One region of the Ideonella sp. FW305-24 genome, then DNA from elsewhere that is predicted to be linked to it. Evidence: predicted binding sites of a transcription regulator. Region 1 holds the regulator's gene; each other region holds the start of a gene.
The links. Region 1 encodes FliA, which starts transcription of late flagellar genes. Its sites were predicted from a motif close to CTAAAGTTTNNNNNNNNNNNGCCGNTA; they were not measured.
Positions count from the first base shown of each region.

Region 2: motA (flagellar motor stator protein MotA) is a predicted target of FliA. The motif match lies at 1,933-1,959, and genes of this name have one in related genera.
Region 3: fliD (flagellar filament capping protein FliD) is a predicted target of FliA. The motif match lies at 3,155-3,181, and genes of this name have one in related genera.

Region 1 covers NZ_JBYTAI010000016.1:107,967-113,236, forward strand. Annotated here, with positions in the region: gene AC3WR5_RS29275 (acyl-CoA dehydrogenase family protein) at 1-428, opposite strand, end outside; gene AC3WR5_RS29280 (helix-turn-helix domain-containing protein) at 928-1,902, shown strand; gene AC3WR5_RS29285 (antibiotic biosynthesis monooxygenase) at 2,013-2,654, shown strand; gene AC3WR5_RS29290 (RNA polymerase sigma factor FliA) at 2,893-3,606, opposite strand; gene AC3WR5_RS29295 (MinD/ParA family ATP-binding protein) at 3,625-4,410, opposite strand; gene flhF (flagellar biosynthesis GTPase FlhF) at 4,434-5,270, opposite strand, start outside.
Region 2 covers NZ_JBYTAI010000013.1:23,625-28,894, forward strand. Annotated here, with positions in the region: gene AC3WR5_RS26110 (hypothetical protein) at 1-429, opposite strand, end outside; gene flhD (flagellar transcriptional regulator FlhD) at 789-1,112, shown strand; gene flhC (flagellar transcriptional regulator FlhC) at 1,192-1,860, shown strand; gene motA (flagellar motor stator protein MotA) at 2,225-3,082, shown strand; gene motB (flagellar motor protein MotB) at 3,185-4,123, shown strand; gene cheY (chemotaxis response regulator CheY) at 4,183-4,581, shown strand; gene AC3WR5_RS26140 (protein phosphatase CheZ) at 4,613-5,245, shown strand.
Region 3 covers NZ_JBYTAI010000013.1:5,088-10,357, reverse strand. Annotated here, with positions in the region: gene AC3WR5_RS26055 (flagellin domain-containing protein) at 1-701, shown strand, start outside; gene AC3WR5_RS26050 (flagellin domain-containing protein) at 1,019-1,864, shown strand; gene AC3WR5_RS26045 (flagellin domain-containing protein) at 2,248-3,093, shown strand; gene fliD (flagellar filament capping protein FliD) at 3,233-4,684, shown strand; gene fliS (flagellar export chaperone FliS) at 4,908-5,270, shown strand, end outside.

The DNA.
Region 1 (5,270 bases):
TCGTAGTTGGCCCCGCCGGTGACTTCGGTGAATGCCAGTGCGGCCAGGCGCGAGCCGTCCTCGGCGAAGTCCGGCAGGAAGCGCTGCTTCTGCGCCTCGGTGCCGTGATGCAGCACCGCATGCAGTCCCAGGCCGGTGCCCAGCAGGGCGGTTGGCACGTTGACATCGACGGCGGCGAGCTCTTCGGCTGCCAAAGCGAAGTCCAGCGTGCTGAGTGCGGTGCCGCCGATCGAGGCCGGCAGCAGCGCCTTGACGAAACCGGCGTCGGCCATGGCCTTGTAGAACGGGCGCGTGGCGTAGAACCGGTCCTCGGGCCGGGGGATCGGGGCGATGGTGGGCGCGACCTTGCGCAGGACCTCGGCACCGAACGCACGCGCGCCCATTTGCAGGCCCTGCTGCGCCTCGGAGAGCTGGAAATCGATAGCCATGCGAAACGACCTTTCTTGCGGGAGTTGGGGAAAGCGACGATGGATCGTAGGCAGGGGGTCTGCTGTCATCTCGCCAGTCCATGCAGGCCCAATTGATGATTCGCGCAAGCACGGCAGCGCCGCCCTCCACCGCTCTCGCCAAGGCGCGGGCACGCCCGTTCGCGCCACCGCCGGCACGCGATGGCCTCCGTGCTCTGGCCCGGACCTTGCATCTTTTCGGTCCGCAGGCGCCTGGATCCGGGCCTGCGCCACCTGCCACCGCACCGGCGTGCGAAAAGGCTGCACCGAGATGACGCAGCCTGCGCGCGCCTCGTGCACAGCATGGGCACACGCTGCAAGCCCGTCACGCCATGAGTTGTCTTTTCGTGCAAGGCCAGTTGACGATCTGTGCAAAGCGAGCACCCACATGACGCGCTTGAACGGCATGCCATGCCGCGCCACCGCCGAGCGGCGCCCGCGCCTGACATGGGCCGCGCGTGTGCCCGCGGAGTAGCCAGCAATGCAGCGGGTCTGGACCACCGAAGCCTGTGCGCAGCACGAGCGATTCAGCTACTGGCGCGAGGTCCTCTGCCAGGCCTTTGTTTCGCTCAATCCCGTCCTCAAGCAAAGCGACCCAGGGCCCGATTTCACCGGCGAGGCCAGTTCCAGCCCGCTCTCGCTGAGCATGCAGACCCGCGTGTTCTCACGCAGCCAGTTCGTCCAGCGCCGCTGGGACGAGATCCGCCGCAATCCGGTCGAGTTCTGCTTCGCGAACTTCCAGTTGGAAGGCTCGTGCGTGGTTCGCCAGGATGGCCAGGAAACGCTGGTATCGCCTGGCGACTTCTCGATCGTGGACAGCACGCGGCCGTATTTCCTCGACTTCCGTGAGGACTGGCGCGTGCTGTCGTTCCGCATCCCCAGGAACCAGCTTGTGTCCCGGCTCGCGGCACCGCACCAGGCGACTGCACGCTGCGTCAGCGGACAGACCGGGCTGGGCCTGGTCGCAGCCCGCTTCGCCCGGTCGCTGGAACAGGTGGGCGCCGCCACCAGCATCAGCGCGCAGGACGGGCTCAGCGCCGCGCTCAACGGCATCATCACCACCGCGCTGGGCGCGACGCTGGAGGCCCAGGAACAGGACCGGCTGCCGGTGCGCGCAGCCTTTCGCCAGGCGGTCGAGACCTACATTGCCGACCACCTGATGGAGCCACAGCTCGGGCCGGACCAGCTTGCCGCGCGCTTCCGGGTTTCCCGCCGCACGCTCTACGGCCTGTTCGAGGAGGCGCCGCTGTCCGTCAGCAGCCTGATCCGGGAGCTGCGCCTGCAGCGCAGCGCCAGCGACCTGCGCAGACCCGGCCATCCGGGCGTCCTGGCGGTGGCCTTGCGCTGGGGCTTCAACGACGCCTCGCACTTCTCCCGGCTGTTCAAGCAGCGCTTCGGCGTCTCTCCGCGCGGGTTCGCTGCCGGCCAGGCTGCCGCTCGGGAAGACGACCGCTGAGAGCCTGAGGCGGGCGCTGGCCACTTCTTGCGCAAATCCACCGCAGTGGGGAGGGCTGCATCGGCCATTTGGCCGAAGCCTGGCCGGGCCTTTTGCGCCCACAGTGCGGCATGGACACCGCTCGCATTCCCCCGGCACATGCCACCGATGAAAGACGCCCGGAACTGCGCTCTGCAGACCTGCTTCAGGTCGTGGCCAGCGAACTGCCTCAGGCCGAAATGATCACCGCGGTGATCCGCCAGCGTGTGGACCCCGCCCGGCGCGGCGACTATGAGGCCTGGCTGCACCGCATCATCCTGGTTGCCGCCCGCTTTCCCGGCCACAGAGGCGCCCACGTCATTCCGCCGTCGCCAGGCGAGACGCTCTACACGATCACCATCCAGTTCGACACCATCGCCCATGCCGACGACTGGTTTCGCTCCGAGGCGCGCCAGGCGCTGCTCCGAGAAGCCGAGCCCATGCTGACCGGCCCGGAGGAAGTGAAGACCGTCACCGGACTGGAATTCTGGTTCGAGCCGCGCGCCGCCATGCCGGCGCCACGCCGCGCGAAGCAGGCGCTGGCCACGCTGTCGGTGATCTATCCGCTGACCACCGCGCTCGGCCTGCTGATCGGCCCCCTGGTCCACGGCTGGCCCACACCTTGGGGCCGCCTGGCCGGCAACCTGGCCGTCTCCACCGCCACCGTGCTCCTGATGACCTACCTGATCATGCCGCGCTACACCCGCCTGCTGTCGCGCTGGCTGTCGCGGTAGGCACGCGGCACGGGCCGCCCAAAAAGAAAGCCCCGGGCCGGACATCAGCGCGGGGCTCTAACGACTTTTCGCAAGTCGGAGGAGGAGTCAACACGAAAACAATGCGATCAACCCGGGTGGGTTGAGACTGCCAACATCAGAGTGCCGAGGACTGCCTGGTGGTTGTGCCACTGGTTCCCAACAACGGCTCTTTCGACGGGGCTGGCCGTGCGCAAGGCACGGCCGAAAAAACGGGGGCTTACCAGGCGCGCAGCTTGACCCGCAGGCGGGCGATGGATTGGCTGTGCAGCTGGCAGACGCGGGATTCGGTGACGCCGAGCACGGCGGCGATTTCCTTCAGGTTCATGTCGTGCTCGTAGTACATGCTCATCACGTACTGTTCGCGCTCGGGCAGGTTCTTGATGGCTTCGACCAGGGCCTCGCGCATGCGGTGGTCCTGCAGCATGGCCAGCGGGTTGGCTTCCGCGTCGGCCACGTGGCGGTCCAGGTACTCGTCGCCGCCTTCGTCGCCCGACATGTCTTCCAGGTAGACCAGCTGGGTGCCGCGCACCTTGGTCAGCGTGTCCTGGTAGGCGTCCAGCGAGACGCCCATTTCCTTGGCGATTTCGCTTTCCTGCGGTGGGCGGCCCAGCTGCTGTTCGAGTCGATGCACGGCGGCTTCGATCTCGCGCTGCTGGCGGCGGTTGCCGCGGCTCATCCAGTCGGTGCCGCGCAACTCGTCGAGCATGGCGCCGCGGATGCGCTGGGTGGCGAAGGTCTCGAACTGCACGCCCTGGCCCACGTCGAAGCGGCCCAGCGCATCGTTCAGTCCGATCATGCCGACCTGTATCAGGTCGTCGATCTCGACGTTGGCAGGCAGCTTGGCAATCATCTGGTGCGCGAGGCGGCGCACCAGAGGGCTGTACTGCTTGAGCAACGCATTGGCGTCGAGACGGCCGGTGGCGGTGTACATGAATGCAGTCTCCGTCTATCAATCCAGGGAAAGTGAGGCGCCCTGGCCGGCAAGTGCCGGGCTGGGGGCGAAGGAGGAAGGCGCGGCCAGACCGGTCAACTGGTCTTCCGCCAGCTGGGACAACTCGGGCGAGGCGGGCTTGTTCAGGGAAACGTCACGGTCGACCGCAGCCCAGTTGCGCATTGCGGCGGCCAGGAAGTTGTCGGCGCAGCTGGACAGGCGGTCGGCCACGCGCTCGGCGCGGCGCGGCCGCGAGGCCATGCCGACCAGCAGGTCAAAAGCCATCAGCCCCAGGCGCTGCGAGAGCAGCTTCATCGCGGCATAGGCCTCGGTGAGGCTGACCGATTCGAGCCCCGCCATCAGGATGGGGCAGACCTCGCGCGCACCCAGCAGGCGGCACAGGTCGCGCGCCTCGGCGTGCACGATGATGACGTGGGCAAACGGCGCGGCCTGTTCCACCGCCGCCAGCCAGGCTTCGCTGGAGCCGCGGCTGTTGACATGGCGGCGCGGCAGGCCGCGGGCGGCCAGGTAGGAAACGCTGTCGCCCAGGCGTTCAATGCAGGACGGCAGGTCCATGTCGACCAGCTCGTTGGGCAGCGGCGAGCTGTCTGCGGCGTCCAGCACCAGGGCATGGGCACCCAGCTCGGCAAAGGCCAGGCTGAGGCGCTCCAGCATCACGGCGGCCATGTCGACATGCGGGTTGGCGACGACCGGCACGATCTGCACCTGCTGGCCGGAAAAGAGGCGGCGCAGGCCATCGGCCTGGTCGGCGGTGGTGGAAGCGTTGGAGGTGAAGGCGTTCATACGGCTACTGGCATTCACTGGGGTTACAGGCGCTGCATCGGCGCGGCACCGGGCGCGGCGGCCGGGCGGTGCAGGGCCGAGAAGACCAGCTGCACGTCGTTGGCATCGATTCGGTAGGCCGCGCTGCCGCCGCCACGCATCGCGCGGTGCATCAGCGCGTTGGCCGACAGGCGGTGCCAGTCTTCCGGCACGCGCTGGCCGTTGGCCACGCCCAGCACCTTCATGCGGTGGCGGATCACGGCGTCCAGCGCGGGGGCCAGCTTCACGGCTTCGTCGAGCTTGGAGAGGATCACGCCCTTGCATTGCGCGGCGCGCCAGGCGGTCATCACGTCGTCAATGGTTTCGCCTTGCGACGAAGCGTCCACCACCAGCAAGCGCTGGATGGAACGGTGCTGCAGCATCTCCAGCAGTTCGCGGCAGCGCGCATCGCGCTGGGCCATGCCGGCGGTGTCGATCAGGACCATCTTCTTGCCCGACAGCAGGTCCAGCAGGTCTTCCAGCGAAGCGCGGTCATGGGCGGTGTGGACGGGCACGCCGAGGATGCGGCCATAGGCGCGCAGCTGCTCGTGGGCGCCAACACGGTAAGCGTCCAGCGTGATCAGGCCGAGGTGGTTGGCGCCGTGCGCGGTGGCAAAGGCGGCGGCCAGCTTGGCGGTGGTGGTGGTCTTGCCCACGCCGGTGGAGCCGATCATCGCGAACACGCCGCCCTGCTCTTCCAGGGCCGGCTCTTGCTCACCGGTCAGCAGGTTGCGCTCCAGCACGGTGGTGGCCCAGGTCAGTTCGTCGCTGGTGCCGGCAGGCAGGGACTCGACCAGCTTGCGCGTCAGGCCGGGCGTGAAGCCGCAGTCCATCAGCTTTTG
Region 2 (5,270 bases), on a different contig from region 1:
GATGGACAGCACCGGCGCCATGATCTCGACGAAGTTGGTAAAGCGCAGCTGGAATTCGGCGTGCTGCAGCGTGATGGGGTGCACGAAGTAGGAGTCCGGCGTCAGCGCGGGCTGGGCCAGTTCGAGCTGCAGTTCGTCGCAGGTGGTGAACATGCGCGAAACCTGCTCGGGCACGCAAAGCAGGTCGTCGTCCGGCATCCAGACGTAGCGGTACTTCGAAATGAGTTCCCAGTTGGCCGCCAGCGTGCGTTCCAGGCCGGGGTACTTCGGGCCTTTTTGCATGTGGACAAAGACCGCACCGGGCGCCTGGGGGTGTTCATCGCCGAACCAGGACAGCGCATAGTCGAAGTTCTGCTGCTCCAGGCGTTCGATGGTGTGCGGATGCAGGGAGCCGGGACCCGCGCGGTAGAGGATCAGATAGGGTTTCACGGAGGCGCTCCTGGGTTGTCTCTGGCTGGCATGTGGCGCCATGCGGGCGGGCCGCGAGGCGTGAAGCCAGTCTAGGAGCGCACTTGAGCCGGCAAAGCGCCGATGTGAGAGCGCTTTTCGGGGCATCTCGCGGCTGCACAAGTGGCCCGCGGTTTGCCCGGAGAGGGCGGGTTTTGGGCGCTTTGCAGGAGACCCTGCCGCCAGCGTGTAGGAATTTGCCTGACACGCGGATAGTGAAAACGGGGACTCAAGCCGCGGAAGTACCCCGATGTTTCTGCTTTGTATCCATCCCTACAGTTCACTCCATCGCATCTTGATCTTCACCCGGCAAGCCGCCAGCCACTCTTAGGAGCAGACACATGGACACCAACCAAATCCTCGCCGAGATCCGCGAAGCCAACCTGTCTTACCTGATGCTGGCCCAGAGCCTGATCCGCTCAGACCGCGAACAAGCCCTGTTCCGCCTGGGTGTTTCGGAAGAGACCGCCAACCTGATCAGCGCGCTGACCCCGGCGCAGATGATGAAGATCGCCACCGGCAACACGCTGCTGTGCCGCTTCCGCATGGACGACGACCTGGTCTGGGGCCTGCTGACCAGCCACGGCAAGTCGGCCTCGAACGACAGCGTGTCTCGCCTGCATGCCTCGATCCTGATGGCCGGCCGCCATCAAGAGGCGGCCTGACCTGATGTCCCTGGTCCGGCGGGTTGCCGGACAGCCTTGACACCGATACAGATCAAATCAACAGGACGGAGAGAAGACCATGGCCCGCAGCAAAAGCATCCTGACAGAAGCACGGCAGATCGAACGTGCCGTCATCCTGATCAACCTGGGCGCCCGCCTGCAGGTGCTGGAATCTGAAACCGACCTGTCCTACGAGCGCCTGCTGCGCCTGTACAAGGAAGTCTCTGGCAAGAGCCCGTCCAAGGGCCAGTTGCCCTTCTCCACCGACTGGTTCATGACCTGGCAGCCCAACATCCACGCCAGCCTGTTCCTGAACATCCACGAGTACCTGAACAAGACCTCGGAACTCGAAGAGATCGACACCGTCATCAAGGCCTACCAGCTCTACCTGGAGCAGACCGCTTCGCAAGGCCTGGAGCCCATGCTCTCCGTCACCCGCGCCTGGCGCCTGGTCAAGTTCGTCGACAACGGCATGCTGACCATGACCAAGTGCACCGGCTGCGGCGGCCATTACGTGACCCACCCGCACGAGATCGCCCGCCACTTCATCTGCGGCCTGTGCAACCCGCCGGCCCGCGCCGGCAAGGGCCGCCAGGCAGGCGCCCTGCAGCTGCCCAGCGCGGCCGAGCGCGTGCAGCAAAGCCAGCAGGAAGCCAGCGCCCTTGCCGCAGCGGCCGCCGCAGCAGACGAAGCGGACCTGGTGCTCAGCAACGGCAAGGTGATCGATTCGTCGGCCGAAGCCCACTGACGCCACCGCCACCCTGACCCCCACCGAATTCCCGACCCGGCAGCAATTTCCCTGGCATCAACCCGAGCCCGGCTCAAGTTCACGCCGCCGCTGCCGAAGAACCCCTTACGCAGTGCCTGCTTCCCGCAGGACCCCGCTGCAGCGTTTCATGCTTGTCTCCTCCTAGCACTCCCCTGTGCTTTCCTGGCGGACTCCCTGGCGGAGCCCGCCATTTTTCTTTGGGGAGGCGACTTCGCTGCCTGTCGCCGTGGCTTTGGGCTGCTTTTCCGCCTTTCCGCAAGTCTCAAGCCGGCGATGCTCAGCGCCGATATGTTCGCCAAGGGTCGCACTCCTGGCGACTCCACGAGATTCGGAACTCCACACCATGTTCGTCATCGTCGGTTGGCTGCTCGCCATCGGTTGCATCTTCGGCGTGTACATCGCGCACGGGGGCAACATCGGGGTGATCCTGCACGCCCTGCCCTTTGAAATGCTGACCATCTTTGGTGGCGCGATTGGCGCCATGGTGGCCAACAACCAGCCCAAAGTGCTGAAGGCCACGATGAAGGGGCTGGGTGCCTGCTTCAAGGGCTCGAAGTACTCCAAGGCCCGCGCGATGGAGCTGCTGGCGCTGCTGTTCGAGATCCTGCAGAAGGCCCGCAAGGAAGGCCTGATGTCGATCGAGAAGGATGTGGAAGATCCGCACAACTCGCCGCTGTTCCAGAAATTCCCGGTGGTGGGCCATGACCACCACGTGACCGAATTCATCACCGACTACCTGCGCATGATGGTCTCGGGCAACCTGAATGCCCACGAGATCGAGTCGCTGATGGACACCGAACTCGAAACCCACCACCACGAGGCGCACGGCGCTTCGGCGGCCATCGCCCGGCTGGCCGGCGCGCTGCCCGCCTTCGGCATCGTGGCTGCGGTGCTGGGTGTCGTGAACACCATGGGCTCGGTGGGCCAGCCGCCCGCGGTGCTGGGCGGCATGATCGGCTCGGCGCTGGTCGGTACCTTCCTGGGCATCTTGCTGGCCTACGGCTTTGCCGAACCGCTGGCGGGCCTGCTGGAACAGAAGATCGACGAAGACGGCAAGGAACTGCAATGCATCAAGACCACGCTGCTGGCCTCGATGCAGGGCTACGCACCGCAGGTCGCCATCGAATTCGGCCGCAAGGTCCTGTACTCCACCGAGCGCCCGACCTTCGGCGAGCTCGAAAGCCACGTCAAGAAGAAATGACAGCCCCCAAGACGCTGAGTACAGCGTCGCCCCCCCGAGGGGGAGCGGCTGCCTTGGGGCGGCCCGGCGGCAGCCAACTCTTCACCAACGGAGACCTGAGCCATGGCGGGTGATGCGAAAAAGCTCCAGCCCATCATCATCAAGCGCGTCAAGAAGGGCGGCCATGGCGCCCATGGCGGCGCCTGGAAGATTGCCTACGCCGACTTCGTGACGGCGATGATGGCCTTCTTCCTGCTGATGTGGCTGCTGGGCTCCACGACCGAGGGCGACAAGAAAGGCCTGCAGGACTTCTTCCAGTCGCCGCTGAAGGTGGCGATGGGCGGTGGCTCCGGTGCCGGCGATGCGTCGTCCGTCATCAAGGGCGGCGGCGAGGACCTCACCCGCAGCGGCGGCCAGGTCAAGCGCGGCGACATCGAAGCCGGCAAGCGCACCTTCAACCTGCAGGCGCTGAAAGCCGAGCAGCTGCGCGCCGAGGCCGGGCGGCTGCAGGAACTGAAGGCCAACATCGAGCAGCGCATGGGCGCCAGCGAGAAGCTCAAGGCCCTGTCCTCGCAGATCCGGCTGGACATGACACGCGACGGGCTGCGCATCCAGATCGTCGACGACCAGAACCGGCCGATGTTCGACTCCGGCAGCGCCATCGTCAAACCCTACATGCGAGAACTCCTGCGCGCGATCGGCGAGGTCTTGAGCGACGTGCCCAACCTGCTGACCGTGGAAGGCCACACCGATGCCACCCCCTTCCCCGGCGGGGAACGCGGCTACAGCAACTGGGAGCTCTCGGCCGACCGGGCGAACGCTTCGAGACGGGAGCTGATGGCCGGCGGCCTGGCCGAAAACCGCGTGCTGCGGGTGCAGGGCCTGGCCTTCAGCCAGCCCTTCAACCGGCAGGACCCCACTGACCCGAGCAACCGACGCATCTCGATCATCGTGATGAACCGGGAAGCCGAAGACCGTGTGTTCAAGACCGCGCCGGAGCCTCTGCCGGAAGCCGCGCCGGCCACGGCGCCGGAGGCGGCCGAAGAAAAGCCTTCACATTGAACTCAAGTGTGCCCACCCCCCGCCGATAACGCTCTCAAGACCGCCGAGAGGAACCCGACATGAGCAACCCCACCGACCTGAAATTCCTTGTTGTTGACGATTTCTCCACCATGCGGCGCATCGTGCGCGGCCTGTTGAAGGAAATGGGCTGCAACAACGTCGAGGAGGCCGAAGACGGCCAAGTCGCGTTGAACATCCTGAAAGGCGCGAAGTTCGACTTCGTCGTCAGCGACATCAACATGCCCAACATGAACGGCTTCGACCTGTTGAAGGCCATCAAGGCCGACGACACCCTGAAGCACCTGCCGGTGCTGATGGTGACCGCCGAAGCGCGCAAGGAAGACATCGTGCTGGCCGCCCAAAGCGGCGCCGCCGGCTACATCGTCAAGCCTTTCACCAAGGCAACGCTGGAAGAAAAAGTCCAGAAGATCATGCAGAAGCTGGCCGCCACGGCCTGATGCGATCACCCCAAACAACAGGGACCCAGCCATGAAAATGGAAGATCTGACCGCCGTGGCACCCGTCGAGCCCTTGATGGTCTCGCCGGAAGTGTTTCAGCAACTCGGCAACATCACCCGCGTGCTGCACGACACCATGCAGCAACTGGGCGTGATGCCCAAGCTGCAAACCGCCACAGACGGCCTGCCCGACGCCCGCAGCCGGCTGACCTACATCGCCACCAAGACGGCAGAAGCCGCCAACAAGGTGCTGAACTCGGTCGACCAGGCCAAGACCGACCATGCCCGCATCACCGAACTGACGCGCGACATGGCAGCGGCCATCGTGGCCGACCCGGTTCGCGCCGTGGCCTCCGGCTCGGTGATGAATTTCGTCAAGGAAGTCGAAGGCGCCACCTCGCGCATCGACAACCACCTGACCGACATCATGATGGCGCAGGACTTCCATGACCTGACCGGCCAGGTGGTGGCCAAGGTGGTGACGCTGGCCAACGACCTGGAAGACAGCCTGGTCAAGCTGCTGGTGCAAGTCATTCCGCCGGAACAGCGCGAGAAGATCGAGCCGCAGATGCTGCAAGGCCCGGTGGTGAACGCCGAAGGTCGCACCGACGTCGTCACCAACCAGGGTGAAGTCGACGATTTGCTGGCCAGCCTGGGCTTCTGAGCCCCGCCTGCATCCACCTGACAAA
Region 3 (5,270 bases), on a different contig from region 1:
CGATCGCCGAACGCATGAATGCGCAGGTCAGGGGCATGAACGTGGCCATCCGCAATGCCAACGACGGCATCTCGATGGCGCAGACCGCTGAAGGCGCGCTGGCCAAGGTGGGCGACTCGCTGCAGCGCATGCGTGAACTGGCGGTCCAGGCCCGCAACTCGACCAACACCAGCTCCGACAAGGACTCGCTGAACAAGGAGTTTGGCCAGCTGCAGAGCGAAATCAACCGCGTGATGGGCGGCACCAGCTTCAACGGCAAGCACATGCTGGGCGCCGATGCGACCGCCATGACCTTCCAGATCGGTGCCAACACCACCAACGACGACGTGATCAATGTCAGCACCACCAACATGGTGACCAACAGCGACATGCAGGCGGTGACCGGCTCCTCGGCGAGCATCGACGCCTCGGCCACCTCGGGCGCCATCGCCTCGGTGATCGACGACATCGACACCGCCCTGGACACGGTCAACAACCAGCGCGCGACCTTCGGTGCGACGCAAAGCCGCTTCGACGCCGTGATCTCCCAGCTGCAGCAGGGCGTGGAGGCGCAGAGCGCCGCCCGCGGCCGCATCATGGACGCCGACTTCGCGACCGAAACCGCCAACATGAGCCGCGCCCAGATCCTGCAGCAGGCAGGCACTGCGATGGTCGCCCAGGCGAACCAGCTGCCCCAGCAAGTGCTGTCGCTGCTTCGATGACGCCAAGGCGGCCCAGCAAGGGTCGCAGGTTGAACCGGTTCTTTCCGAACCGGCCTGAGCCCACTGAATTCCCGAACCGGCGTTGCCAGGACGCTGCTTCGGGGTGCAGGCGCAGATAGTCCTAAAGGTTCCAAAAGTCGCATCCGATATCCCACTCACAGGACGCAAACAACGGTGTCCTGTAGGTCCGGTGAGATGGCCAAGGGTCAGGCAAATGAGTAGTTGCCCGACCGGAGGAGCACCCGGCGCTTAGGCGAAAGACGAACCGCCGGTGCTTTAACCGGAAGACTTTTGGAACCCATTCTGGAGTAACTATCATGGCTCAAACCATCAATACCAACGTTGCCTCGCTGAACGCTCAACGCAACCTGGCTTCTTCGCAATCGTCGCTGTCCACCTCGATGCAGCGCCTGTCTTCGGGCATGCGCATCAACTCGGCCAAGGACGACGCCGCTGGCCTGTCGATCGCCGAACGGATGAATTCGCAGGTTCGCGGCATGAACGTCGCGATCCGCAATGCCAACGACGGCATTTCGCTGGCGCAGACCGCTGAAGGTGCACTGGCCAAGGTGGGCGACTCGCTGCAACGCATGCGTGAACTGGCAGTGCAGGCACGCAACGCCACCAACACCAGCTCCGACAAGGATTCGCTGAACAAGGAATTCGGCCAGCTGCAGGAAGAAATCACCCGTGTGATGGGGGGTACCTCCTTCAACGGCAAGCACATGCTGGGCGCCGATGCGACCGCCATGACCTTCCAGATCGGCGCGAACACCAGCGCGGACGACACCATCACCGTGAACACCACCAACATGGTGACGAACACGGACATGATCGCTGTCACCGGCTCGTCGGCTGCCATCGATGCAAGCGCCACCTCGGGTGCCCTGGCGACGGTGATCGACAACATCGACACCGCCATCAACACGGTGAACGACCAGCGCGCCACCTTCGGTGCCACGCAAAGCCGCTTCGACGCGGTGATCGCCAACCTGCAGCAAGGCGTGGAATCGCAAAGCGCAGCCCGCGGCCGCATCATGGACGCTGACTTCGCGACGGAAACCGCGAACATGAGCCGCGCCCAGATCCTGCAGCAGGCCGGCACCGCGATGGTCGCCCAGGCCAACCAGCTGCCGCAGCAGGTCCTGCGTCTGCTGCAGTAAACAAAGGGCTGAGGAAGCCGGCGACACGGGGGCGACCCCGGCCTCGCTGGCCTCCTTCTGAACATTGGCTCCCCATCCGCACCCGGCTTTTGGCCGGGTTCGGCATCCCGGCGAAAGCCAGGATGGAAGAAGACCCGATTCGGCTTGCATTTCGCGGCTTTGCAGATCGGGCACTGCTTTGAGAATCACACCTAACGCATCGCCCTTGCTCGGGCGGCGTGGTCCGGAAGCACTGACGAGTCCGGTGCCGTGTCAATCCGACGCGGCGCTTTTCGACGGTGATCGAGTGCCGGGCTGTAGGGCCCGCGGCGGTTTCAAACCCGCAGCGGTTCATGCAAGCCGGCACGTTCGCCGGGTGTGGTTGATTCTTGAGGAGTGCTCACATGCCGCAGACCATTAACACGAACATCGCTTCGCTCAACGCGCAGCGAAACCTGAACATGTCGCAGTCGTCGTTGCAGACGTCGATGCAGCGACTGTCGTCCGGCATGCGTGTCAATTCCGCCAAGGATGACGCTGCAGGCCTGGCGATTGCAGAACGCATGAACTCGCAGGTGCGCGGCATGAACGTTGCGATCCGCAACGCGAATGACGGCATCTCGCTCTCGCAGACCGCGGAAGGCGCTTTGTCCAAGGTGGGCGACGCGTTGCAGCGCATGCGGGAACTGGCTGTCCAGGCACGAAACTCGACGAACTCGAGTTCCGACAAGGATTCGCTGAACAAGGAATTCACCCAGCTGCAGTCGGAAATCAACCGCGTGCTGGGTGGCACGACCTTCAACGGCAAGCACATCCTGGGCGCCGATGCGACGACGCTGACCTTCCAGATCGGCGCCAACACGACGACCGACGACGTGATCGACGTGGCGACGACCAACATGGCGACGTCCAGCGACATCACCACGGTCACCTCGACCAGCGCGGTGATCGATGCTGCGGCGACGTCAGGCGCGATTGCCGATGTGATCAACAACATCGACGCGGCCATCGACACGGTCAACAACACCCGTGCGACCTTCGGTGCGACCCAGAGCCGCTTCGACGCGATCATCTCCAACCTGCAGCAATCGGTCGAGAACCAGGCCGCCGCGCGCAGCCGGATCATGGACGCCGACTACGCGCAGGAAACCGCCAACATGAGCCGCGCGCAGATCCTGCAGCAGGCCGGCACGGCGATGGTGGCCCAGGCCAACCAGCTGCCGCAGTCGGTGCTGAAGCTGCTGGGCTGATCTCCGGCCGGGGGCCGCGCAAACGCGGCGCGACGCCGGCTTTCTTTCCGGTGCGCAGCCCCTCAAGTTCGTGGTGCTCGCGCCGACATTGTTGTCACAGAACCGGTGATTCCTCGCCGGACAGAAGGACGGGCCGACCATGACCAGCAGCACTCTTTCCTCGATGGGCGTTGGCTCCGGGCTGGACGTCACTTCCATCATCAAGTCGCTGATGGCGGTCGAGCACAGGCCGGTTGACCTGCTGGCCACCGAGCAGACGACGCTCAGCACCACGCTGTCCTCGATGGGCAAGATGCAGAGCTATGCCTCGACCATGGGCGACAAGGCCCAGGCGCTGGCCGACCTCAGCCTGTGGTCGAAGAAGAGTTTCACTTCCAGCGACAGCACGGCCGTTGCCGGCTCGGCCGAAGATGGCACAGCCGCTGGCAGCTATTCCGTCTCCGTGCAGGCCCTGGCCTCGTCCCAGACGCTCACCTCGGGCGCGTTTTCGTCTTCCAGCGCAACGCTGAGCGAAGGCACGTTGACGATCGAACTGGGCACCTGGGGCAGCGGCAGTCCTGCGAGTGGCTTCACTGCCAAGGATGGCAGCAGCGCGCTGAACATCACCATCGGCCCGGACGACACCAGCCTGACGTCCGTTCGGGACAAGATCAACGCGGCGGGTGCCGGCGTCACGGCCAGCATCGTCACTGACGCCAACGGCTCGCGCCTGTCGCTGCGCTCCACTGCCACCGGCGCCGAGAACGGCTTCCGCATCACGGCAAGCGAAACCAGTGACGATGGCGATGCCGGCACCGGTCTGTCGGCACTGGCTTATGACGCCACCGCTTCCAGCAACACGATGACGCGCAACCTGGCGGCCGGCAATGCCAAAGCCACGGTCAACGGCATCCAGGTCGAGTCCAGCACCAACACCTTCAGCACCGTGGCCGAAGGCGTGACCTTCACCGTGGGCAAAGTGACGGGTGACGCGACCACCGAGATCACCATCACCGACAACACCGACGCGGTGACCACCGGCATCAAGGATTTCGTCAAGGCCTTCAATGACTTGGCCAGCTACATCAAGGACCAGACCAAGTACGACGAAACGGCCAAGAAGGGCGCGCCGCTGCAGGGTGACCGCACCGCCATCGGCTTCCAGTGGCAGATGCGCGGCATCATCAACGACGGCACCAAGGCCTCGTCTTCGCTGTCGCACCTGTCCGACATCGGCATCTCCATGGCCGCGGACGGCACCCTGAAGCTGGACAGCGCGAAGCTTGAAACTGCGATGAAGAATCCGGCCGAGGTGCGCAAGGCGCTGGCCACCGACGGCGCCGATGCCGATAGCTCCGGCTTCATGGATCGCTTCCGCGACCTTGCCGACGCCGCCACCGCTTCGGACGGCAGCCTGCAGACCCGGCAGGATGCGCTGAACGCCGCGATCAAACGCAACCAGTCGCAGCAGGACTCGATGGAGGCCCGTTTGGTCGGCGTCCAGGCCCGCTACGAGGCCCAGTACCAGGCGCTGGACACGCAGATGGCGTCGCTCAACGCCTTGTCGTCCTATGTCACCCAGCAGATGGCGGCCTTGTCGTCGTCGTCCTGAGCGCCGGAAAGATAGGTACTTTCCCTAGATTCATGTCATCGAAGGCGCCTGCGGGCGCCTTTTTTCATGGGCTTTCCAGGGCCGTTCCACAGAGGGAAAAGCCCCTGGATCTGTCTTGAAACTGTCCGGAAACCCGGGGTGATACGGGAGATCGGTCCGCCTCAAGTGCCCGCACGGGGCACCGATAAACAACACAAGCGGAACAACAAACGGACTTCACAAAATGTTCACCCCCAGCTTCTCCTACGCGCTCGGCCAAGCCGGTGCCATGGCCCACGCCTACCGCCGCGTGAGTGTCGAGACCAGCATCGTCGATGCTTCGCCGCACAAACTGGTGGAGATGTTGTTCGACGGCTTCATGGAATCCGTCAGCCAGGCCCGCGGCTACATGCGCTCTGGCGAGATCGAGTCCAAGGGCAAGGCCATCAGCCGTGCCGCCCGCATCGTCGAAGAAGGGCTGAAGGCCGGCCTAAACCTGAAGGATGGCGGCCGCCTGGCGCTGGACCTGCAGTCGCTCTACGCCTACCTGACCATGCGCCTGACGCTGGCCAACATCCGCAACGACGAAAAGATCCTCGATGAGTGC